DNA from 4 places in the Pseudoalteromonas sp. SD03 genome. Region 1 is predicted to be linked to each of the others. Evidence: predicted binding sites of a transcription regulator. Region 1 holds the regulator's gene; each other region holds the start of a gene.
What was found. Region 1 encodes sigma-54, which starts transcription at its own class of promoters, with help from an activator protein. Its sites were predicted from a motif close to GTTGGCACGNNNNTNGNNT; they were not measured.

Region 1 (5,993 bases):
TTATGTAACCCAACTGCCCGGCGGTTTTGGTGCGGTAAGAGAGCTGACAGACTTACTTATGCTCGAAAATAACAAGCCACTAACTAGCCAAGGAACGAGTTCATGAATGTAGCGCGCATTATACTGAGCGTTTTATTCATAAGCTGTATGGTTTGGCTCTGGTATCCTTATTTTACTAAGGTTGATATAACTGCAAGCGAAGAAACACAAGTTATTGCTAAGCCTGATTATACCGCTATTGAGCTAAAACAAACGGCTTATAATGAACAAGGTAAAGTGAGCCATAAGGTAACTGCGGTAAAAATGGAGTTGTATCAACAACTCGGTTTTACCTTTTTTGAAAAGCCTATATTCACTTTATACAACGAGCAGCAAACATGGCGTATTAACGCCGATGAAGCCACACTCTACGACGACCGTCAACTGGTGTTAGAGGGTAATGTAACCGCTCAAAATTTAGTAGATAACGCCATGATCGATACGATCACCGCCCAGACCATCAATGTTGATATAAAACTATTAACCATGCAATCACAGCAGCCTGTCGTTATTACAGGACCTAATTTAAAAATCACAGGTAAAGGCCTTGAGGCCGATTTAAAAACCGAGGTGATTAAACTTATTAACCATACGCGAACCCTATATTATGACCAATAACCTATTTAAAATTTTAATTGTTCCCTCACTATTAATTGCTTTTAACAGTAATGGCGCTGAACCTGCTGAAGCCCCCGCTGCAAATCAAATTTCAATTAGTGCAGATAAGCAAGAAGGTCAATTAAAAGAAAACGTAGGCATTTTTGAGAAAAATGTTGAAATTATTCATGGTAATCGCCGTATCACAGCTGACCGTTTAGAAGTGCATAAACGCGATGACCTAGGCGATAACAAACAGTTATTAATTGCCACAGGCAGCCCTGCATATTTTGAAGAAACACAAGCTGATGGCACCATAATGAGCGCCAGTGCTAATGAAGTGCGTTACGATGTGTCGCTGCGTTTTTTAACCTTAATCGGCGATGCAAGCATTGCTCAAGCAGGTCAAAAAATAACAGCTAAAAGTATCACTTACGATATCGAGCAGCAGTTAATTAGCGCAGAAAAAGACGAAAACTCAACAGACCGTGTACACACTATTTTAGTCCCTGTTGAAAATAAAAAAGAAGATGATAAAGGCCAACCATGAGCACATTAAAAGCAGAGCTATTAGCTAAAAGCTACAAAGGTCGTGAAGTTGTAAAAAACGTTGGCCTAGAGGTTGAAGCTGGCAGTATTGTGGGGTTACTTGGCCCTAATGGTGCAGGTAAAACCACCACTTTTTATATGATTGTAGGCCTTGTGCCTAGCGATAAAGGCAAAATATCAATTGATGATAAAGATATTACTTTATTACCGATGCACAGCCGAGCGCGTTTAGGGATTGGTTATTTACCGCAAGAGTCGTCTATTTTTAGAAAGCTGACTGTTTATCAAAACTTAATGGCTATCTTAGAAACACGTAAAGAATTAAATAAACAACAACGCGAAGATACCTTAAATAATTTACTTGATGAATTTAGCATTCAGCATATCCGCGATAGTCAAGGTATGGCTTTATCAGGTGGTGAACGTCGCCGCGTTGAAATTGCTCGCGCGTTAGCAGCAAACCCTAAATTTATCCTTTTAGACGAACCCTTTGCGGGGGTTGATCCTATCTCAGTATTAGATATTAAAAAGATTATAGAGCATCTTAAAAACCGAGGAATTGGCGTACTTATCACAGATCACAACGTACGCGAAACTCTTGATGTTTGTGAAAAAGCCTACATAGTTTCTCATGGGGAGTTAATTGCATCAGGCACTCCAGAATATGTATTAAACGATAAAACAGTACGCGATGTTTATTTAGGCGAGCAGTTCAAGCTCTAATATGTGTGTTATTACACTAAGCATCTGCTAAGATTAATTATACTTAGGTCTGTTGACCTTTCAAGGTTGAATTTGCAGCAGTCTGTTTGGTATTTAGGCAAGGCAGAGCCTATGTGGTGTGGTATTCCCCATAAATAGGCGATAACGCAGCATCAATGCCAAACAGGCGCTGCCCTTCGGGTTCTGCCTAGGGACGATTTACTCTTTGTTGCTCGGTTTTGACTTAGCCCACTAGGTTACAAACCTCGCGCCGCAATTAAACCGCCCCTAGTTTGAACAAATTTTAATCCGTAAAGGTCAACAGACCGTAATTTAAAAGGATTGTTAGAGATACATGAGGCAATCATTACAGCTGCGCATGGGCCAGCAACTTACAATGACTCCACAGTTGCAACAAGCAATTCGCTTATTGCAACTCAGTACATTGGATCTCCAGCAAGAAATTCAAGAAGCGCTCGATAGCAACCCCTTGCTTGAAGTTGAAGAACACGATTACAGCGAAGACACTGCAGGTAAAAACGAACAAAAAGCCGATAACGATGACTTAACGCTAAGTGCCTCAGCTGACGATAAACCTAGCGAGTATGAGCAAGATAGCGGCGAAGCAATGACCAAAGACACCATTAGCGATGATATGGCTATGGATGTTACTTGGGATGAATATATGAGCGCTGCGCCTGCCTCTTCATCGGGCCCAATGCCAGAAGATGAATCTATTTATCAAGGCTCTTCGACTGAAACGCTGCATGAGTATTTAATGTGGCAACTTCAACTGACGCCGTTTAGTCCTACCGATGAAGCGATAGCTATTGCAATTGTAGAAGCTGTGGACGATTCAGGGATTCTAACCCTTAGCTGTGAAGAAATATTAGAAAGCTTTAACCAAGAAAACGACGGCGAAGATGAAGTTGAACTTGACGAAATAGAAGCGGTACTAAAGCGTATTCAACTATTTGATCCAGTGGGAATAGCCGCGCGTAGTTTACAAGAGTGCTTGTGTATTCAGCTAAATCAATTTGATAAAGACACACCTTTTTTAAACGAAACAAAAATGATCTTAACCGATCATATTGATTTACTTGCTGCACGTGACTATCGCACGTTAATGAAAAAAACAAAGCTTAAAGAAGATGAGCTAAAAGAAATCATGACGTTGATTCATACGCTCAGCCCAAAACCGGCAGACACTATTGTCAGAGAAGAGTCTGAATACGTTATTCCTGATGTGTCGGTTAAAAAAGTTAAAGGTCGTTGGGTAGTTGAATTAAACCCAGATAGCATGCCTAAGATCAGAGTAAATAGCCAATATGCAGCTATGTCGCGTACGGTTAAATCAAGTGGTGATAGCCAATTTATTCGCTCGCACTTACAAGAGGCTAAATGGTTTATAAAAAGCTTAGAAAGTAGAAATGACACGCTACTTAAAGTAACCAACTGTATTGTGCAGCAGCAACAGGCCTTTTTTGAACACGGTCCTGAGGCTATGAAGCCTATGGTGCTTAACGATGTGGCTGAAATGGTGGAAATGCATGAGTCGACTATATCGCGTGTTACTACGCAAAAATACATGCATACACCACGTGGCATTTTTGAGCTTAAATATTTCTTTTCAAGCCATGTAAGTACTGAAAATGGTGGCGAATGTTCATCAACAGCAATACGTGCATTAATTAAAAAATTAATCGCTGCAGAAAACTCAGCTAAACCATTGAGTGATAGTAAAATTGCAGATATATTGGCAGAGCAAGGAATTAAAGTAGCGAGGAGAACCATTGCAAAATATCGCGAATCTCTAGCTATTCCCCCGTCTAATCAACGTAAAAGTTTGATTTAAGGCGTACAACAAAGAGGAAAATGTTTATGCAACTGAATTTAACTGGTCGCCATGTAGATATTACCGACTCGCTTAGAGACTACGTAAATAGTAAATTTTCGAAGTTACAGAGGCACACTGATCACATAACGAATGTGCACGTTATTCTCGATGTAGAAAAACTAAACCAAAAAGCTGAAGCAACCGTTCATGTTAGTGGCGCTGAGATTTTTGCCTCTACTGAGCATCAAGATATGTATGCCGCTATAGACTCGCTCATTGACAAGCTAGATCGTCAAGTAATTAAACACAAAGAGAAACTTGCTCGACACTAACACTATGAAACTAAGCTCACTTATCTGTCAGGACTGCAGTAAAGCTGCGGTCCTTTTTAATAGTAAAAAAAGAATTTTAGAATTTATCAGTGAATTGGCTCACAATAAGCTGCCCTATTTAACACAACAAGATATTCTTAATGCATTAACTGCAAGAGAAAAGCTTGGAAGTACAGGCATTGGCCGAGGCATTGCTATTCCACATGGTCGCATGAGTGGTGCTCAAGAGCCCCTTGCTTTGATTTTAGTGAGCGAAACAGCTATTAATTTTGATGCGATTGATAACCGACCGGTTGACATTTTTGTCGCGTTAATTGTTCCCGATGGCGATAATCAGCAGCATTTGAAGACGCTAGCCACGATTGCTGATAAGCTCAATGATAAAGAATTTTGTAAACAGTTACGCGCCGCCAAATCGGATAGCGAACTATATCAGGTTATCGTCAGTCAATCGTAGTAACAAAGAAAGGTGATAAATGGAATTAATAATTATAAGCGGTCGTTCAGGGTCAGGTAAATCTGTGGCGTTACGCGTTGTGGAAGACTTAGGTTATTATTGTGTAGACAATATTCCTCTTAATTTATTACCATCATTAGTGCGCAGTGTTTCCGACAGTTATAATAAAATTGCCGTGAGTGTTGATGTACGTAACCTACCTAAAGAGCAACAGCAGTTTAATGAAATCATTGAATATTTACCTGGTTTTACTAAACCAACGGTATTTTATTTAGACAGTGACGATCAAACATTAATAAAACGTTTTTCAGAAACGCGACGTCTCCACCCTTTATCTATTGATTCTTTGCCGCTTGATTTAGCCATAAAAAAAGAAAAACAACTGCTTGATGTATTGATTAATCGTGCTGATTATATGATTGATACCACAGATTTAAGTGTGCATCAGCTTGCTGAGTCTATTCGTGAAAAAATACTCGGAAAAAAAGATAAACAACTGATCATTACCTTTGAGTCATTTGGTTTTAAACACGGCATCCCTAAAGAAGCAGATTACGTATTCGATGCCCGCTTTTTACCAAACCCGCATTGGGAGCCTGAACTTAAGCCACTTACAGGGCTGGACCAACCAGTAAAAGACTACCTAGCAAGTCACAGTATAGTGCAAAAATTTACATGGCAAATTCAAACATTTGTGCAAACATGGTTGCCGCATTTAGAACGAAATAACCGCAGCTACTTAACCATTGCAATTGGCTGTACTGGTGGGCAACACCGCTCTGTTTATTTAGCGCAAACCATTGGTGAAAGCTTTGCAATGAGCCATCCTAATGTAAAAATTCGCCACCGAGAACAAGAATAAAGCTTGCGAGAAGATGTCATGCGCTTAGAAAATACATTTTTAATAAAAAACAAATTAGGATTACACGCTAGAGCGGCGACAGTATTAGCTCAGCTTTCTGTGCAATTTGATGCCACAATCACTTTATTTCAAGATGACAAACAGGCCGCTGGCGATAGCGTGCTGGCACTTATGTTGCTCGAAAGTAGCCAAGGCAAAGAAGTTAAGGTGGTATGCGAAGGCCCCGACGCTGAGCCTGCACTTAGCGCAATAGGTGAACTAATTGACCAACGATTTAATGAGCAAGAATAAAAAAGTTCATTATTAACTCATCATCCTAAGCTTAGGTTAATAGTGGTTGAGGTAGTTTGCTCACATAAAGTAAGATAAACTAAAATTGAATAGCATTTATACCCTTCCAGCATGTAATACAATTTAATTAAGGACGCCAATGCCTGAAGCTTTAGAACAAGATATTCCACTACAACAACTAAAACAGGTGACTAAGTCACTAAATAGTGGTCAATTTGTTCAAGTTAGACGCATGCTGGCAAAAACGGCGCCTTGTGATACCGCACTTCTTTTAGAATCATCCCCGCATAAAATTCGCCGTATGCTCTGGCAGCTTGTTGATCCTGA
Region 2 (5,993 bases), 200 kb from region 1:
TTCTCACATTTTGAAGCGGTGACCAAACAAGAACTGCGCGAAATTGAGCGCGTAGTGAATGACGAAATTCGTCGTAACTTTGCTCTTAACACTGAGCTAATGGCAATTGATGATGCTAAAGCAAAAGGTGCAATGGCACTGTTTGGCGAAAAGTACGATGACGAAGTACGCGTTGTGACTATTGGTGACTACTCAATCGAGCTTTGTGGTGGTACACACGTAGAGCGTGCGGGTGACATTGGTTTATTCAAAATTGTATCTGAAAGCGGTATTGCTGCTGGTGTTCGTCGAATTGAAGCGGTAACAGGTGCAGAGGCAATTGCTTATGTAAGCGAGCAAGAGCAACAATTAGCTGATGTTGCAGCGCTTGTAAAAGGTGACAATGCGTCAGTGCTTGAAAAAGTAACTGCCTTGCTTGAAAAGTCGAAAGGGCTTGAAAAACAAGTTGCCCAGCTTAACGATAAACTAGCCAGTGCGGCAGGTGCATCGTTACTTGATTCAGTGGTTGAAATTAACGGGGTTAAACTGTTAGTGGCCAACGTTGAGGGCACAGAATCAAAAGCGCTTCGCGGTATGGTTGATGACCTTAAAAATAAAATTGGCTCAGGTGTTATTGCCTTAGGTGTTGCCAGCGGCGACAAAGTAAGCTTAATTGCGGGTGTAACTAAAGACTTAACTGGCAAAGTAAAAGCGGGTGAGTTAGTTAATCACATGGCAGGCCAAGTAGGAGGTAAAGGCGGCGGTCGTCCAGATATGGCGCAAGCGGGTGGTTCTGAGCCACAAAATTTAACAGCAGCACTTGATAGCGTAACAGCTTGGTTAACTGAGCGTACTTAAGCTTAAGTGGCACTTATAGTTCAAAAATTTGGCGGCACTTCGGTAGGCTCAATAGAGCGTATTGAAGCGGTCGCCGACCTTGTTGTTAAAACTAAGCAACAAGGCCACCAAGTGGTCGTGGTGCTTTCGGCAATGTCGGGAGAAACCAATCGCTTAATTAATCTTGCCAAACAAATCGACTCTCGCCCGAGTAGTCGTGAACTCGATGTATTACTCAGTACCGGTGAACAAGTCTCTATTGCTTTATTAGCGATGGCCATTATTAAACGCGGCCATTCAGCTGTAAGCTTACTAGCCGATCAAGTGAATATATTAACCGATAACATGTTCGGTAAAGCCCGTGTAGAAGAAGTTGCGGCAACGCGTTTAAAACATGAACTTGAACATAACCGTATTGCTATTATTGCCGGCTTTCAGGGGCGCGATATTGAGGGCAACGTGACCACGCTTGGCCGTGGTGGCACCGATACCTCAGCGGTTGAAATTGCTGGTGCAATAAAAGCCGATGAGTGTCAGATCTATACCGATGTTGATGGCGTATATACTACAGACCCGCGTGTGGAACCTAACGCACGACGTTTAAGTCATGTCACCTTTGCTGAAATGCTTGAGCTGGCAAGTTTAGGCGCTAAAGTGTTACATATTCGCTCTGTAGAATCTGCTGGTAAACACAATGTTCCTCTGCGGGTGTTATCTAGCTTTAAACCCGATGAAGGCACGTTAATTAGTTTTGAGGAGAGCGACGTGACAAGCAATGTCGTATCGGGTATTGCATTTAATCGAGATGAGTGCTTAATTAAGGTGCATGGAATGCCGCTAGGCACCAAACATCTTGCAAAAGTTTTGAAACTTTTTGCTGATAATGGCATCGAAATAGATATGATTAATCAAATTAATCATAAAGTTGAAAAAGTCGACTATGCTTTTACTGTGCATTTAAATGATTACTTAAACGCACTTGATTTGTTAACGGCTGAGCAACAGCAATTTGACGCACAGGCAATTGACGGATTGACCAATGTGGCGAAAGTGTCAGCAGTGGGTATGGGGATGAAATCTCATTCCGGGGTAGCGAGTTTATTTTTTGATTCGCTAGCACAAGAAAACATTGATGTGATGTTTGTTGCCACCTCAGAAATTAAAATTTCAGTTTTAATAGATGAAAAATACCTAGAGCTGGCTGTTCGTGCATTACATAAGACATTTTTAACAGAAAATGAATAGATTGAGAGTTTTTACTTACTTTTTAGTCTAATTTTAATTAAAATGTTTGTGCGGAATCTTATAATTTTATTGGAACATGGGAGCAAGAGAATGCTAATACTAACTCGTAGAGTAGGCGAGACCCTTATGATTGGTGACGAAGTAACCGTTACTGTTCTAGGTGTTAAAGGAAATCAAGTTCGTATCGGTGTTAACGCACCTAAAGACGTATCAGTTCATCGTGAAGAAATTTACATGCGCATACAAGCTGAAAAGTCTAACCCTAATCCGGGCAATGCTTAATCAACATAGTATAAAATGTGCTAGTTAATATAACTATGACATTTGTAAAAGCCACTCATTGAGTGGCTTTTTTGTTTATAAAATCAATCGTTTCTTCGTCGAGTATTGCCTTAGAAATGTATTGCATACCGCTTTTGCTTTTTAACAATAGTCCACAATCTGTAGTAATAATTTCGTTAATGTCGTGCCAAGCTAACTGGTAATTTTTGTAATGATTGGTTGATTTTATTCCGTCTTCGTCGAAGGTGAGAGTGACTTCAGAACCAGACGCTCTGCTTAGCATTTGCCTGGTAACCCACCATGGGCGGCGATAGTAAAAGGCGATGCATTCGAGTAGGGCTAGCATCAGCAAAAATGTACCTAGGTAATGATCTCCTAAACCATAAATACCAAATAATCCCAATACAACAAGCAGTGCTAATAAAAAATATTTAGGTTGCGCGCGTTTACTATAAGGCAGCGATTGGTCGAAGCATTCATAAAAGTAAGGTTTATCGAGTTTATAGGTTGTCGTAAATACCATGCATCTATACTTAAAAGCTATTTTTTATCATTTTAGCAAGCTATGTGGCAAATGTGCAGCTTAAAAAGAATTAATAGTTCAGAGTTTATAATTAATGGGTAGCAACTTGGCGACTAGTACTAAACACAAAAAAAGCGACCAAATGGTCGCTTTTTAAAAAGGGGCTGAATTAGCAATTTGTTTCTTCAGCGTTGACACCTTCTTTTACTTCTTCACAGGCATCTTCTACTTTATTTTGAACATCTGTCACGGCTTCGTCGATGCGTTCACCGGCTTCTTCTGCATGATTGTCTTCACAACCCATAATAAATGCACTTGCGAATAGGCCAATAGCTGCTGCTTTAAGTGTTGATGATTTCATAATGTAATTCCTTGTATATAAATTTAAAAATTTCGTTGTTTCTTATCTACCTGGGGCTTTTACCACGTAAAGCGCCAGAGACAAGTGAAATAACCAGTAAAACTAAAAAGATAAAAAATATGATTTTAGCAATTCCTGCTGCGGCTCCTGCAATACCACCAAATCCTAAAACGGCTGCGATTAGTGCGATCACCAAAAATGTAATTGTCCAGCGTAACATTGTCATCTCCTTGATTTATCTAAGTGTTAAAGTGTTGTTTTTATATAAGCGAGTAATGTGCCAGTATTTTATTTTGTTTTAAATCAATGGTTTGATTTGTTTTTTTGAGTTTGGCTTTATATTAGGTTGGTAATTTTTACGGTTTTATCTGTAACTTATTCACAGTGGTGTCTGATGAGATAATAAATAGTTTTTACAGTCGTTATTTTGGTAAGACCAATTAACATTTTTTTTGGCAGTTTTTATTGGGTTAGCTCATTAGGTATATTTTTATGTGTTCTTAGAGAATATTAGGGTTTTTATATATTCTTTGTTTATAACGAACATTTTTACCATCTATATGTATAGGTTAAATAAGCTATTTTAGATGGTGTTAACCTTATTGGTGATATGTTACTTTTAGATTAATTGGTTTTACCAATTTACAACGTGTAGACAAAAGAATAGTTTTTGTTACTATTGGTGAATATTTATTTAAATAAACTGGTTTTTTATGTGTTCAGTTTTGAACAGGGGAGAATTATGGATATAGGGGCTTTGCTCACAACTGCAGGCAATTTAATGCTAACCGGTATGGTGGGTGTGTTTGTATTTCTTTCTTTATTGATTGGTGCAGTGACAGTTATGTCTAAGCTGGCTAGCAAATTTTCTCAGCCAGAACTTGAAGTATCACAGAGAACACCATCTTTTAAATCTCAAGGTGTGCCAAATGAGCACATCGCTGCAATTAGTGCTGCCATTGCTCAGTACAAAACAAATAATAATTAGAGGAGCATACCAATGGCTAAATTAAAAATAACAGAACTCGTACTTCGTGACGCACATCAGTCGCTTTTAGCTACCCGCATGCGATTAGACGACATGTTACCTATTGCAAAAAAAATTGATGACGCAGGTTATTGGTCTATAGAGTCTTGGGGTGGGGCTACCTTTGACTCATGTATTCGTTATTTAGGCGAAGATCCGTGGGAGCGTATTCGCGCGCTTAAAAAGGCGATGCCAAATACACCCCAGCAAATGTTACTTCGCGGTCAAAACTTATTGGGGTATCGCCATTATGCTGATGACGTTGTTGAAAAGTTTGTTGAGCGCGCACACAAAAATGGCGTAGACGTATTTCGTATTTTTGATGCCATGAATGATGTACGTAACTTAGAAACTGCCATAAAAGCGGCGGTTAAAGTAGGCGCGCATGCCCAAGGTACGATTTCTTACACGGTAAGCCCAGTACACACATTGGATATGTGGCTAACACTTGCTAAGCAGCTTGAAGAATTAGGTTGTCATTCAATTTGTATTAAAGATATGGCGGGATTGCTTAAGCCTTACGATGCAGAAAAACTGATTAAAGGCTTAAAAGAAACGGTTTCAATTCCTATTGCCATGCAATGTCATGCAACAACGGGTTTAAGTACCGCAACGTATCAAAAAGCGATTGATGCCGGTATTGATATGCTCGATACGGCTGTATCGTCTATGAGTATGACTTATGGTCATTCAGCAACTGAAACAATTGCTGCAATCGTGGAAGGTACTGAGCGTGATACTGGGCTTGATTTAAACCACCTTGAAGAAATTGCAGCTTACTTTAGAGACGTACGTAAAAAGTACGCTGCGTTTGAAGGCAGTTTAAAAGGTGTTGATGGCCGAATTTTATTAGCCCAAGTACCAGGTGGTATGTTAACTAACATGGAAAATCAGCTTAAAGAACAAGGCGCTGCTGATAAACTAAACGAAGTATTACTTGAAATTCCACGGGTGCGTGAGGATTTGGGCTTTATTCCATTAGTTACACCGACCTCGCAAATTGTTGGTACTCAGGCAGTACTTAATGTGCTTACTGGCGAGCGCTATAAAACCATCACCAAAGAAACCGCTGGCGTATTAAAAGGTGAGTATGGTTCGACACCTGCTCCTATGAATAAAGAGTTACAAGAGCGTGTACTTGATGGCAGCGAAGCAATTACCTGTCGCCCTGCAGATGTGATCAAGCCTGAACTTGAAACGCTTGAGGCTGAATTAAGTAAATTTGCGCAAGAGCAAGGCTTAACGCTTGCTGATGAGCAAATTGATGATGTGCTCACGTATGCCTTATTCCCACAAATTGGTTTGAAGTTTATTAAAAACCGCAATAACCCTGACGCATTTGAACCTGTTCCTAGCGCTGATGATAGCTCTAATAAAGCACCTGAAAAATCAGCGGCAAACAATAAAGACGTTAAGGCTGAGCAATACAGCGTTAAAGTAGATGGCAAAGTATACGATGTCGTGGTTGCTCAAGGCGGTGAGCTTAAAGAGGTGACGCTAAAAGACTCTGAGCATATTCCACAGTCGGCATCAGTTGCTTCAGGTGAAACTCTTAATGCGCCACTTGCCGGTAATATCTTTAAAATTAAAGTAAAGCCAGGTCAGGTAGTAAATGAAGGTGATGTGGTGATTATTATGGAAGCCATGAAAATGGAAACCGAAGTACGCGCCATGCATACCGGTAAAATTGCAGACGTGCTTGTCTCTGAAGGTGATTCAGTGTCAACCGGCGATGCAAT
Region 3 (5,993 bases), 700 kb from region 1:
GTCAACCCCTTGCCAGTTAGCAATATTTTTAACTGAATCACCGTTAAGTGCTAATAATCCTTTAATATCTTGGCCTTGTTTGGCTATGCTGCCATCAAACGTTAAATCGACTAAACGTGAGTTAAGCGTTTGCTTTACATTAAATGGGGCACCTTCAATCGCTTTTGCTGGAGTATCAAGTTTTACATCAAGCTCAAATCGCTCTTGCATATAAGTAATAGCCCCTTTGACTTCGAGCTGTTTGCGCAGTGAAGGCAGTAATATAGCCAGTTCTAAATCGCTAATTTGTTGTTTAGCACCCGTTTGACCATCTAAATATGTAAACGACCCGCCATAAATAGCGACTTCACCTAATTGAATATCAAAGTTTTCAGGTAGTTTGACTGCCTCACCCGATTGAGTTTGCTGCTCAGGTTGCTTGGCCACTGCATCAAATAACTGCCAGTTAGCTTTACCGTTTTTATCGGTTTCTAGCAAAATATCAGGCTCATTAATGACAAACTTTTCTAGCTTTAACTCGCCACCGAGTAATGAAAGCCAAGGAATATGAACGGCAAGTTGCTGCATACTTGCCATATCAGCGCGAGAGCCGCTAGGCATATTGGCAAAATGCACATCATTAAGCTCTAATTTTAATGCAGGGAATACACTGAGGGTTTTATCGCCCTTTATGGTTAATGTGCGCCCGGTTGTTTTTTCAACCTGCTCAGACACTTTATTAAAAATGGTATCAGTAGGAATTAAAAAAGGTGCAGCAACAATTAACGCTATGCATAGCAATAATATGACACCAATAACTTTAAATAAGGTCTTCATGATCATCCTTTCAAACGTGCAAATAATGTTCTTATCATAGCGGGAGTTAACACTAAAAGCATTGTTAAATAAATAAAAAACATATCAATTAGGGCATCCCTTTTTAAAATCAGGTTTTCAAAACTCATTTTAATAAATTTAAAGATTCATGCCCCTGATTACATTGCTGCAATTGTTCGGTATGATGCGCGCCCCTGTTGTATTTAGCCTAAATAAGCTAAAATGTAGCGACTAAAAAATATATCTAACCGGAGAGTCTACAAGGCATGAAGAAACTGCTAATTTCACCGTCAAAAATGGCATTAGGCGAACAAGAAAGTCAAATTTATCAAAACATTCTGAAGCAATCTTCAGAGCTAAGCCTAAACCTGATGGCCGTGAAAGTGGAAAACCATCCAGAAGATTTTTTAGGTTGGTGTTACGAGCTATTAAGTGCAAGCCGCGACCGCATTAATTACGACTTACTCGAAACCTCACAATTACCATTATTAAAAAAACTGCACGACCAACTTATTTCAGCGATTAGCTTTTTACAGTTAAAAACATTACGGGTAGCACCTTGGCCGGTAGTGAGTATGTTTGTAGAACAACATAAAGAACTGGTGGCACTTGATGAGCAATTACGTTTAACTGCTTATATCTCAGGCCTGCGTGAAAAGCCGTTAAAAGATATGATCCCTGAAGACTTACTCGCTTTTAGCGGTAAGCATATGGCATCACTCGATCCGAGTACTTATAACTTTGATGTAGAATGGTTTGCCTCTACCAAAAGCGCCAAAGGTTTTCACCTGATGCTGGCTGATTTGCCAGGTGCATTCGACGATGCACTCAGCAACATTCCACTTGAGGGTGATGTAGCGCTAGGTAATTACCAACAATTTGTAATTGCTTATTTGAGTGCATTTAATGGTAGTGATGAAAAACCAACTCTGGCGCCTGCCACCCGTTTATTAGCAATGCGCCGCCCTGATGTATTTACACCGATTAGTAACAGTCGCTTAGATGCACTTTGCTCCGCACTTGGTATCACCAAATTAAATAACCGTGACTTTGAGCGTTACTGGCAAGATGTAGTACAAAGCATTCACGCTATGTCATGGTTTAAAATGGCCAATGCAGGTAATGAACTAGAAACTCAGTTAGTGGATATAAAAGCGCTAATACCTTGCTTTTTTTATTATGCAGATACGAATACTGCAGATAACTCTAACTACATTAAGCTACTAAATAAACCTACACGTAGCACTTCGAGCAGCAGTAAAGCGCCACGCCGAGGTAAAGAATCTGCTGAGATTTTAGTGGATCGCGCTCTTGCTGCTGATGATATCCCAGAACATATTCGTGCTAAACGTGACTCTATTATTAGCGAAGTACAAAAAGGCCGTAGTGTAAACGAAACAATTACACTTATGCGTACCATTTTTGGTTAAAACGTATATCAAACGCAATTAGCTTTAATAAACTAGCTTAACGTTAGGGTCTGTAGACCTTTCAAGGTTAAATTTTCAAAGGTCAATAGATCCTAATATAGATAGCCTGGTAGCGCTCTAATGGTGCAGCCAGGCTTTTTTTTGCACCAGCAGTGTGTTCTTTCCTTACATACTTTTCACTAAGCGTCTTTGCGCATAACTTCAACACCTTGTTTTATAGTATAAAATTTATTTTTTATTAAATAAATGGAAGCTGGCACATACAGTGCAATTCCCCCTGCAGTAACGTAATAATACGCCGCCGTTCAAAAGGTTGTAGTCGTTTATAATAAAAAACCTTGGCGTGCAAAATCATACAATGGGAAATGAAACATGCTAAAACTACAAAAAACAATACTCATCGGTGCATTGGCATTAACAGGAATGACATCAACTACTGCATTTGCCGAAGTAACAGCCAATGCAGCCGCTACTTCTAACTACTTATGGCGCGGACAAGAGCAAACTGGGGGCGATGCAGCTGTATCTGGCGGTATTGATTACGCTAATGAATCTGGATTTTATGCAGGTACGTGGGCGTCAAATGCGTCTTGGGCCGATGAAATGACCTACGAACTAAACTTATACGCCGGTTTTGGCGGCGCTATTAATGAAAACGTAAGTTATGACGTAGGTTATATTTATTACGCTTACCCAGATGCGGCATCAGGTGCCGATGCAGATTTTTCAGAAGTTTACGGTAGCATTAGTGTGCAAGGTTTTACATTTGGTGCAGCCGTACTTGCAACATCTGCTGCCAGTGGTGATGGTACTGATTTTGGTGATTCACTGTATTTAAACGCCGATTACAGCTTCGCTGTTGGTAGCAATGGCACTGAAATGGCGCTACACATAGGGCATTACTCAGGCGATTTCATCGGTGATGACAATATTATTGATTATGGTGTATCAGTGTCTAAAGATGGTTTTACCTTTGGCCTATCTGATAACGACATGGACGGCTCAGATGTTAAAGCTTATGTAGCCTACGCTGTCGACTTTAGCCTATAAAAAGAATGTGTTACTTGCTGCAACACTAAGGGCCGAAAGGCCCTTTCTCGTTTTAAATAACTTAACTAGATCTAATCACGCCACACCTTGTTAACAAACCGTTACAATTAATAAATCAACTTACCTCGCTTTTACCTTAGTATATGACTGATAACTATATAGTTCACTATTGAGAAAATCATAAAGGAATAATCATGAAGTCATCTAACGCGCTATCTGCTTGTATCGACATTTTTATCAGCCCAAGCAAGGCTTTTAATGGGCTAAAAGAAGCTAAAGGCTGGTCTTGGCTTGCTTTTGCACTTCTCGCTCTAACCCTTGCAGCCTCTGCTTATACATTTTATACCACTGCAGACTCACAATTTATTTTAGACCAGCAGGTTGCTGCAGCGAGTGTGGATGCCACAATCGGCGAGAAAAAAATGATCCGTCAAAGTATGGAGCAAAGCCTCGATAACCAAGTGTGGTTTGCAATTGGCGGGGGTATTTTCGGCCTTCTTTTTATAAATGCACTCCTATCTGGGTATTACATGTTGATATCTAAGCAAGACCCTGATGCTAATTATAGCTATGGTGCGTGGTATGGTTTTGGTGTTTGGAGCATGATGCCCATGGTTATTTCAAGTTTAGGTGTTGTTGCGCTAGTTCTTACAGCCAGTAACAATGAATTACCTATTAGTTTATTCAATTACGCGTCTATAAATCAGTTATTTCTGGGATTAGAGCTTGGAGATAGCTTCTATAATATGATGGAGAGTTTAAGTATTTTTAGTCTTTGGAGCATAGCTTTGGTTGCTATTGGGTTAAAGTGTTGGACTAATTTCAGCTTTAATAAAGCACTTCTTTTTGCTGCGCTACCGACCATTATCATTTACAGCATCTGGACAATTATTATTGTTGCTTAAAGGAATGTAGGCAAACTTTTCTGCCTACTCATAAATACGGAAATAAAAATGAAAAAAGCGATTATCATTACCCTTGCAATTGCAGCTTTTATTGCTCTTATCGTATCAAAGCAAATTACTGGCGATGAAAAAGCACCAGAGGTAAATGTTGCACAGGTTGAGCAAGGTAGTATTGCAGACTCCATTATGGCCTCTGGCAATTTAGTCTTTAATACTCAAGTGCAGTTACGTTCAGAGGTAACCGGACGAGTCGACAAGGTGTTTGTTGAAGAAGGGCAAAGTGTAAAACAAGGCGACATTTTAATGCGCTTAGATACCACTGCTTTTGAGTCAGAAGTAACACGTAATAAAGCGGTATTGCGAGCTAGCGAAATAGAAATTAAACACAGTAAAACACGCCTTTTGAACTTTGAACGTCAGCTTAAACGTCAAAAAGAGCTTTATGACGTAGGCCTAGCAGGGCAAGAAGTATACGAGAACTTACAAAATGCACGCGACCTTGCCAAAATAGATATTGAAGCCAGAGTAGAGTCTTATAATCAAGCCAAAGCCTCTCTTTCAATCGCTGAAGATAGACTTAGCAAAAGTGTATTTCGTGCTCCAATGAGTGGTTTGCTCGCCTCAGTAAATATTAAAGAAGGCGAAACCGTTATTGCCGGCACCACTAATATTATTGGCTCAGATTTAATGCTGGTTGCCGACCCAAGCGCTATTTTAGCTGAGCTCAGAGTTGATGAAACTGATATTGCTGGCATTAAATTGGACCAGCATGCAGATATTTATGCTGCTGCGTACCCCAATCAACCCTTCACTGGCAAGGTCATTAACATTGGAACCTCAGCAAAAAACCAAGCAGGTTCACAAGGTTTATCATTTCGAGTGAAAGTGTTACTTGATAATACCGATAGGCAACTATATGCAGGTATGAGCTGCCGTGCAGAAATCGCAACAAGCCTTGCTGTGAATGGCTTAAAGCTCCCTATCGAAGCCGTACAAAAAGAAGATGACAAAACGTTTGTATGGCGTTTAAACGACGATAACACTGTAAGCAAAGCCTATGTAGAAGTGGGTATTTCTTCAGATATAGAGCAAGCAATTACCCAAGGTTTAAATAAAGGGGAGCGAATTGTTATTGGCCCTGCACGTCCTATCAGTAAACTAAAAGAAAATGATACGGTAAAAGTTAAGCAAACAACTGCCAAGGATGCGCAATAATGTCGGCGGTAATCAAGCTTGAGCATATTAACAAGCAATACAAAATGGGTGAGCAAATATTTAAGGCCCTAGATGATGTAAACGTGGTCATTAATGAAAACGAGTATGTCGCTATAATCGGTCCTTCAGGTTCAGGTAAGTCAACTTTAATGAACTTATTGGGTTGCTTAGATACTCCAACTACTGGGGATTACTTTTTAAAAGATAAACTTGTAAAAAGTATGACAGAAACCGAGCTCGCTCATCAGCGTAACGAAAGTGTTGGCTTTATTTTTCAGAGCTTTAACTTACTTCCGCGTGCGTCGGCACTTGAAAATGTGATGCAGCCTTTGGTTTATAGGTTTATACCCGCAAAACAACGTAAACAAAAAGCCCTCGATGCACTCAAACGTGTAGGACTCGGTGATAAAGTGGATCATCTATCAAGCCAGTTGTCTGGTGGGCAACGCCAGCGTGTTGCCATTGCACGAGCGCTAGTGACTAAACCGCATATTTTACTCGGTGACGAACCAACCGGGAATCTAGACAGCAAAACTACCACTGAAATTATGGCGCTATTTGATGAGCTACATAATGA
Region 4 (5,993 bases), 270 kb from region 1:
TTCCACTAGCGCAACGGCTTCATTTAAATCAAACGGTTTAGCTAAGTACTCAAACGCACCTTTTTGAAAAGCATTAACCGCTGAGTCTAAATCAGAGTGTGCGGTCATAATAATAACGGGTAGGCCAGGGGTTTGCTCAGCTATCAGCTCAAGTAACGCCATCCCGTCCATCCCCGGCATTCTTACATCTGAAATTAACACACTGGGTTGACTAAATTTTAGTGCATTAAGAACGTTTTGCGCATCTGCAAAGCTTTCTACTTCAAACCCTGCGCGAGTCAGTGCTTTTTCTAGTACAAAGCGAATTGAGGCATCATCATCTACAAGCCAAGCTGTTTTCATGCAAACTCCAAAGTATTAATCTGTAAATGGCAGATAAATATTAAATTCAGTATGTCCTGGCCAACTATCGCATTCGATATAGCCATCATGTTGATCAATCAAGGTTTGCGCTATAGATAATCCAAGTCCCGAGCCACCTTCTTTATTAGTGGTCATAGGGTAAAATAAGGTGTCGCGTAAATTAGCATCAATACCTGGGCCGTTATCCATTACTTGAATAAGCAATGCCTTTTTAGGGGCTTTTCCCGGACGACGATGCTGATAATTAATCCGTGTTTTTATTTTTATTTCGCCACCATCCACCAATGCCTGTTGCGCATTACGCACAATATTAAGCACCACTTGTTGAACTTTGCTCTGATCAATATAAACATCAGGAATACTCGGGTCGTAGTCTTTAACTAACCGAATATCGCGGTTGTTATCTAACGTACTGAGTTTAACAACCGACTCTAATGTTTGATGTATATTGCCATACGATTTTTGCGGTAGTTGGTTAGGCCCAAGGAGTCTATCAACTAATTCACGCAACCGATCGGCTTGTTCAATTATCAGTTCTGCACATTGATCTCTTTCTTGTTGATCACCCTCATACTGCAATAATTGCGCCGCCCCGCGAATTCCACCCAGCGGGTTTTTAATTTCATGGGCTAAACCGCGAATTAAGTTACGTGCAGCTTGGTATTGATGCATTTGATTTGAGACCTGATCGTGCTTTATTTCGTCATCGGTTTGTCGACATTCAAATAAAATATAATAGGTGTCGTTATGTTTTATTCGCCGAGTACTTACCGCTAATTTTGCATGGCGAGAATCGATAAACACCACGTCAGCTCTGTGCTGGTGGCAGTCTACACCATCAACTAACGAGTACTGTGCAATGCGTTTTAAGTCGATAGAATGGTAGTTAAATAAATCGTCGAATGCTTGTCCTAGCAAACGTTTTTCGCCTAAGCCAAGTAATTCACTGGCACTGGTGTTAGCGTAAATAAGCTGAAAGCTTTCATCAAGTAACATCAGGGCGGTGGTTTGGTTTTGCCAAATTATATTCAGTAGCTCTGGGCTAAAATGTGTTTTATTAATCATCATTGCACCATTTTAGTGCGCCTGGGAAGGTAGGCAAGGTTTTTAGAAAATATACGCTAAACACGCGTACTTAATTGTAATTATCGACCTATGTTAAGGCCTTTACGGTGCATAAAAAATACACTTTCAGGACTGGTTGCAATTACCTGATTTTGTTTATTATAAAGTTTAACTTGCAGTGTGTGTTGGCCTCGCTCCACATCTCTTAACGCCAGTGTTGTCGTATCGCTCGGTGCACCAATGGCAAAGCCATCTAAAAATAAACCAATGGTAAATCCAGCTTCAAATCGAGGGGCAATACGGGTAGAGACATACACAGAGCCCGTGTTTTCCCTGATAGTTTGGTGTGGTTCAGGCGATGAAATACTAATACTAAACTTTACTGCTGTTTTAGTAGGAGCAGTATCAAGAATATCGGTGTTTGTAGCGGGCATGCTGAGATGTTGGCTCGTGAGTTTAACCTCTTTAGCGCCTGGCTGAGGAGTATCTGAAAAAACCAGCACCCCATTTTTGTCTTTCCATGCGTAAATTTTTTTATCGCTCGCATGGCTATTAAGGCTTAACATTAAAGCTATTAATAGCAACAAAATCTTACCTACCATCCAGCTATCCTGCATTGTTTAAACTAACTTCACTTTAGTGTAGAACCGTTAAATTTACCATAAAAAAAGCCCGCAAAGCGGGCTTAAAACACACATTATTTATCGGTTAATAAATTAACAGCTGTAGTACATTTCAAACTCAACTGGGTGAGTTGTCATGTTAAGTTTTTCAACTTCTTTTGACTTAAGTGCGATGTAAGCATCGATTAAGTCATTGGTGAATACACCACCTTGGTTTAAGAATTCACGGTCTGAATCAAGCGCAGCTAATGCTTCATCTAATGAAGAAGCAACTGTTGGAATTTCTGCCGCTTCTTCAGCTGGTAAGTCGTATAAGTCCTTGTCCATAGCATCGCCAGGGTGGATCTTGTTTTTAATTCCGTCAAGGCCAGCCATAAGCATTGCAGAGAAAGCAAGGTATGGGTTAGCTGTTGGATCTGGGAAGCGTACTTCGATACGACGACCTTTTGCAGATGGAACCACTGGAATACGGATTGACGCAGAACGGTTACGAGCCGAGTATGCAAGCATTACCGGTGCTTCAAAACCAGGTACTAAACGTTTGTACGAGTTAGTTGACGCGTTAGCAAAAGCGTTGATCGCTTTAGCATGTTTGATAATACCGCCAATGTAGTAAAGTGCATCTTCAGAAAGGCCGCCGTATTTATCACCTGCGAATAAGTTTACGCCATCTTTTGCTAAAGACTGGTGACAGTGCATACCAGAACCGTTATCACCAACAACCGGCTTAGGCATAAACGTTGCCGTTTTACCGTAAAGGTGAGCCATGTTGTGGATAACATATTTCATTTCTTGGATTTCATCGGCTTTTAACACCATAGTGTTAAAGCGCGTTGCAATTTCGTTTTGACCGGCAGTCGCCACTTCGTGGTGATGCGCTTCAACAACTTGACCCATTTCTTCTAAAACTAGGCACGTTGCAGAACGCCAATCTTGGAAATCATCAACAGGTGCAACTGGGAAGTAACCGCCTTTAACACCTGGGCGATGGCCTGTATTGCCATCTGCATATTCTTTATCTGAGTTCCAAGCTGCTTGCTTAGAATCAATTTTGTACATTGAACCTGACATGTCAGATTTGTATTTAACGTCGTCAAATACGAAAAACTCTGGTTCTGGGCCAAATAAAACAGTGTCAGCAATACCCGTAGAGCGCATGTACTCTTCAGCGCGCTTAGCAACTGAGCGAGGGTCGCGTTCGTAACCTTGTAATGTAGAAGGTTCAACCACGTCACAACGAACGATTAGTGTTGTTTCTTCTGTGAAAGGGTCAAGTTTAATTGAATCTGCATCTGGTAGTAACACCATGTCTGATTCGTTGATGCCTTTCCAGCCAGCAATTGAAGAACCGTCAAACATCTTTCCATCTTCAAAAAAGTCTTCATCAACTTGATGATGAGGAATAGAAACATGTTGCTCTTTACCTTTTGTGTCAGTAAAGCGTAAATCAATGAACTTAACGTCATTTTCTTTAATAAAATCTAAAACCGATTGTGACATGTGTCCTCCAACTATTGGGTTTTATTATTGCTGCTTAGATACGTTGAATACTTACAAGCTGATTTTGTGCCACTATTATAATTATTTGTTTTTTATGTAAAAAAATATAAATAAAATAAAGGTGATATAGATTAAGCACCATCTTAGTGCGTAATTTTTCCAAAGTGGTGCAATATTTACAAAGCAATAATTGCTTGTAAATTAATCACCTTAGACTAGCACAAAGAAAATGCAAAATACGCAGTAAAGTCGCTTTAAATTAACCCAAAACCATCTTTTTATATAAATATCTAAAAATTAATTATCATAATTAATTATTTTAAAACAATGGGTTAATTATTTTATTGAGAAAGTTTGAAATTTTATTTTGGATAAACTTTCATCCATTCCATTTATAGGGGATAATATGCGCCCTTTTAAATCCTATGCTGGGACATCTCGTGAAAGCGCAGGTGAGAACGTATAGCCCCTGCAGGATCAATGAGATTCAATTTCTCTGAGTGAATATATGAGCATCGAAAAGTTAAGAAATATAGCAATTATCGCCCACGTTGACCACGGTAAAACAACACTGGTTGATAAACTACTTGAGCAATCAGGTACATTAGAAACACGCGGCGGTAATGAAGAGCGCGTGATGGATTCAAACGACATTGAAAAAGAACGTGGTATTACCATTTTAGCGAAAAACACCGCTATCTCTTGGAATGATTACCATATCAATATCGTAGATACTCCTGGACACGCCGACTTCGGTGGTGAAGTTGAACGCGTACTTTCGATGGCTGACTCAGTATTACTACTTGTTGATGCTCAGGAAGGTCCAATGCCACAAACGCGTTTCGTAACGCAAAAGGCATTCGCGCAAGGCTTAAAGCCAATCGTTGTTATCAATAAAATTGATAAGCCAGGTGCTCGCCCTGATTGGGTTATGGATCAAATCTTTGATTTATTCGATAACCTAGGCGCAACTGATGAACAGTTAGACTTTAAAGTAATCTACGCATCAGCAATCAATGGTTGGGCTACATTAGATTTAGACGAAGCATCTGATAACATGGAACCTATGTTCAAGATGATCGTTGACGAAGTATCACCACCGGATGCAGATCCTGAAGGTGACTTCCAAATGCAGATTTCACAGCTTGATTACAACTCTTATAAAGGTGTAATTGGCATTGGTCGTATCAAACGCGGTTCAGTTGTACCTAACCAACAAGTTACGGTTATTAGCGCTGACGGGTCTAAACGTAACGGTAAAATTGGTTCAGTACAAAGCTACTTAGGTCTTGAGCGTATTGACACTGACAAAGCTTACGCTGGTAACATCGTAACGGTAACGGGTCTTGGCGAGCTTAAGATTTCAGATACGCTTTGTTGTCCTAACAACGTTGAAGCATTACCTCCACTAAGTGTTGATGAGCCAACAGTAACGATGACGTTCTCTGTAAATAACTCACCTTTCTGTGGTAAAGAAGGTAAGTTTGTAACATCACGTAATATCCGTGAGCGTTTAGACAAAGAATTAGTACACAACGTTGCACTTCGCGTTGCAGACACTGATAACCCAGATAGCTTCCGTGTATCGGGTCGTGGTGAATTACACTTAGGTATCTTAATCGAGAACATGCGTCGTGAAGGTTACGAGTTAGCTGTATCTCGTCCAGAAGTTATCTTACGTACTGTTGATGGTGTGTTAGAAGAACCGTATGAAACACTAACAATTGACTGTCAAGAAGAGCACCAGGGTTCTATCATGGAACAAATTGGTCTTCGTAAGGGTGAGCTTACTGATATGGCCCCAGATGGTAAAGGCCGTATGCGTTTGGACTTTATGATCCCAAGCCGTGGTTTAATCGGTTTCCAAACTGAGTTCATGACGTTAACATCGGGTTCTGGTTTACTTTACCATACGTTCGATCACTACGGTCCGCACAAAGGTGGCGAGCTAGGTGTTCGTAAGAACGGTGTAATGATTGCAAATGCAACAGGTAAAGCACTAACTAACGCATTATTTAACTTACAAGAGCGCGGCCGTTTATTCATCGGTCACGGTGTTGAAGTATACGAAGGTATGGTTATCGGTATTCATAGCCGTGATAACGACCTTACAGTTAATGCGCTTAAAGGTAAGCAACTTACTAACGTTCGTGCATCTGGTACCGATGAAGCACAAACACTAACACCAGCTCTTAACTATTCACTTGAGCAAGCGCTTGAGTTTATTGCTGATGATGAGTTAGTAGAAGTTACACCTGAGAACATTCGTATTCGTAAACGTCATTTAACTGAAAATGAGCGTAAACGTGCGGGTCGTGCGCCAAAGTCATAATCTATTAATTTAGAATCATGATTTTAAAAGCCGCTGTATTGCAAAATACAGCGGCTTTTTTGTGGATAATAGTTAGCCAGAGAAGAGCGTAAGTCCACAGGTTAAAGCAT

Region 2: a site for sigma-54 is predicted at 3,494-3,512, ahead of ABZP26_RS03115 (DUF1328 domain-containing protein). Genes of this name have one in related genera too.
Region 3: a site for sigma-54 is predicted at 2,499-2,517, ahead of ABZP26_RS15335 (TorF family putative porin). Genes of this name have one in related genera too.
Region 4: a site for sigma-54 is predicted at 3,607-3,625, ahead of glnA (glutamate--ammonia ligase). Genes of this name have one in related genera too.

What each region holds. Positions count from the first base shown of each region.
Region 1 is NZ_CP162514.1:453,522-459,514, reverse strand. It holds gene kdsC (3-deoxy-manno-octulosonate-8-phosphatase KdsC) at 1-106, shown strand, start outside; gene lptC (LPS export ABC transporter periplasmic protein LptC) at 103-657, shown strand; gene lptA (lipopolysaccharide transport periplasmic protein LptA) at 647-1,186, shown strand; gene lptB (LPS export ABC transporter ATP-binding protein) at 1,183-1,908, shown strand; gene ABZP26_RS02175 (RNA polymerase factor sigma-54) at 2,243-3,742, shown strand; gene hpf (ribosome hibernation promoting factor) at 3,769-4,056, shown strand; gene ptsN (PTS IIA-like nitrogen regulatory protein PtsN) at 4,061-4,513, shown strand; gene rapZ (RNase adapter RapZ) at 4,533-5,375, shown strand; gene ABZP26_RS02155 (HPr family phosphocarrier protein) at 5,394-5,666, shown strand; gene mgtE (magnesium transporter) at 5,806-5,993, shown strand, end outside.
Region 2 is NZ_CP162514.1:657,462-663,454, forward strand. It holds gene alaS (alanine--tRNA ligase) at 1-837, shown strand, start outside; gene ABZP26_RS03095 (aspartate kinase) at 844-2,061, shown strand; gene csrA (carbon storage regulator CsrA) at 2,152-2,343, shown strand; gene ABZP26_RS03105 (YcxB family protein) at 2,399-2,866, opposite strand; gene ABZP26_RS03110 (hypothetical protein) at 3,036-3,227, opposite strand; gene ABZP26_RS03115 (DUF1328 domain-containing protein) at 3,274-3,447, opposite strand; gene ABZP26_RS03120 (OadG family protein) at 3,970-4,215, shown strand; gene oadA (sodium-extruding oxaloacetate decarboxylase subunit alpha) at 4,228-5,993, shown strand, end outside.
Region 3 is NZ_CP162514.1:3,283,875-3,289,867, forward strand. It holds gene ABZP26_RS15325 (AsmA family protein) at 1-816, opposite strand, end outside; gene ABZP26_RS15330 (hypothetical protein) at 1,083-2,246, shown strand; gene ABZP26_RS15335 (TorF family putative porin) at 2,619-3,296, shown strand; gene ABZP26_RS15340 (YIP1 family protein) at 3,491-4,201, shown strand; gene ABZP26_RS15345 (efflux RND transporter periplasmic adaptor subunit) at 4,250-5,416, shown strand; gene ABZP26_RS15350 (ABC transporter ATP-binding protein) at 5,416-5,993, shown strand, end outside.
Region 4 is NZ_CP162514.1:183,710-189,702, forward strand. It holds gene ntrC (nitrogen regulation protein NR(I)) at 1-342, opposite strand, end outside; gene glnL (nitrogen regulation protein NR(II)) at 358-1,428, opposite strand; gene ABZP26_RS00905 (DUF4124 domain-containing protein) at 1,509-2,030, opposite strand; gene glnA (glutamate--ammonia ligase) at 2,145-3,551, opposite strand; gene typA (translational GTPase TypA) at 4,060-5,883, shown strand.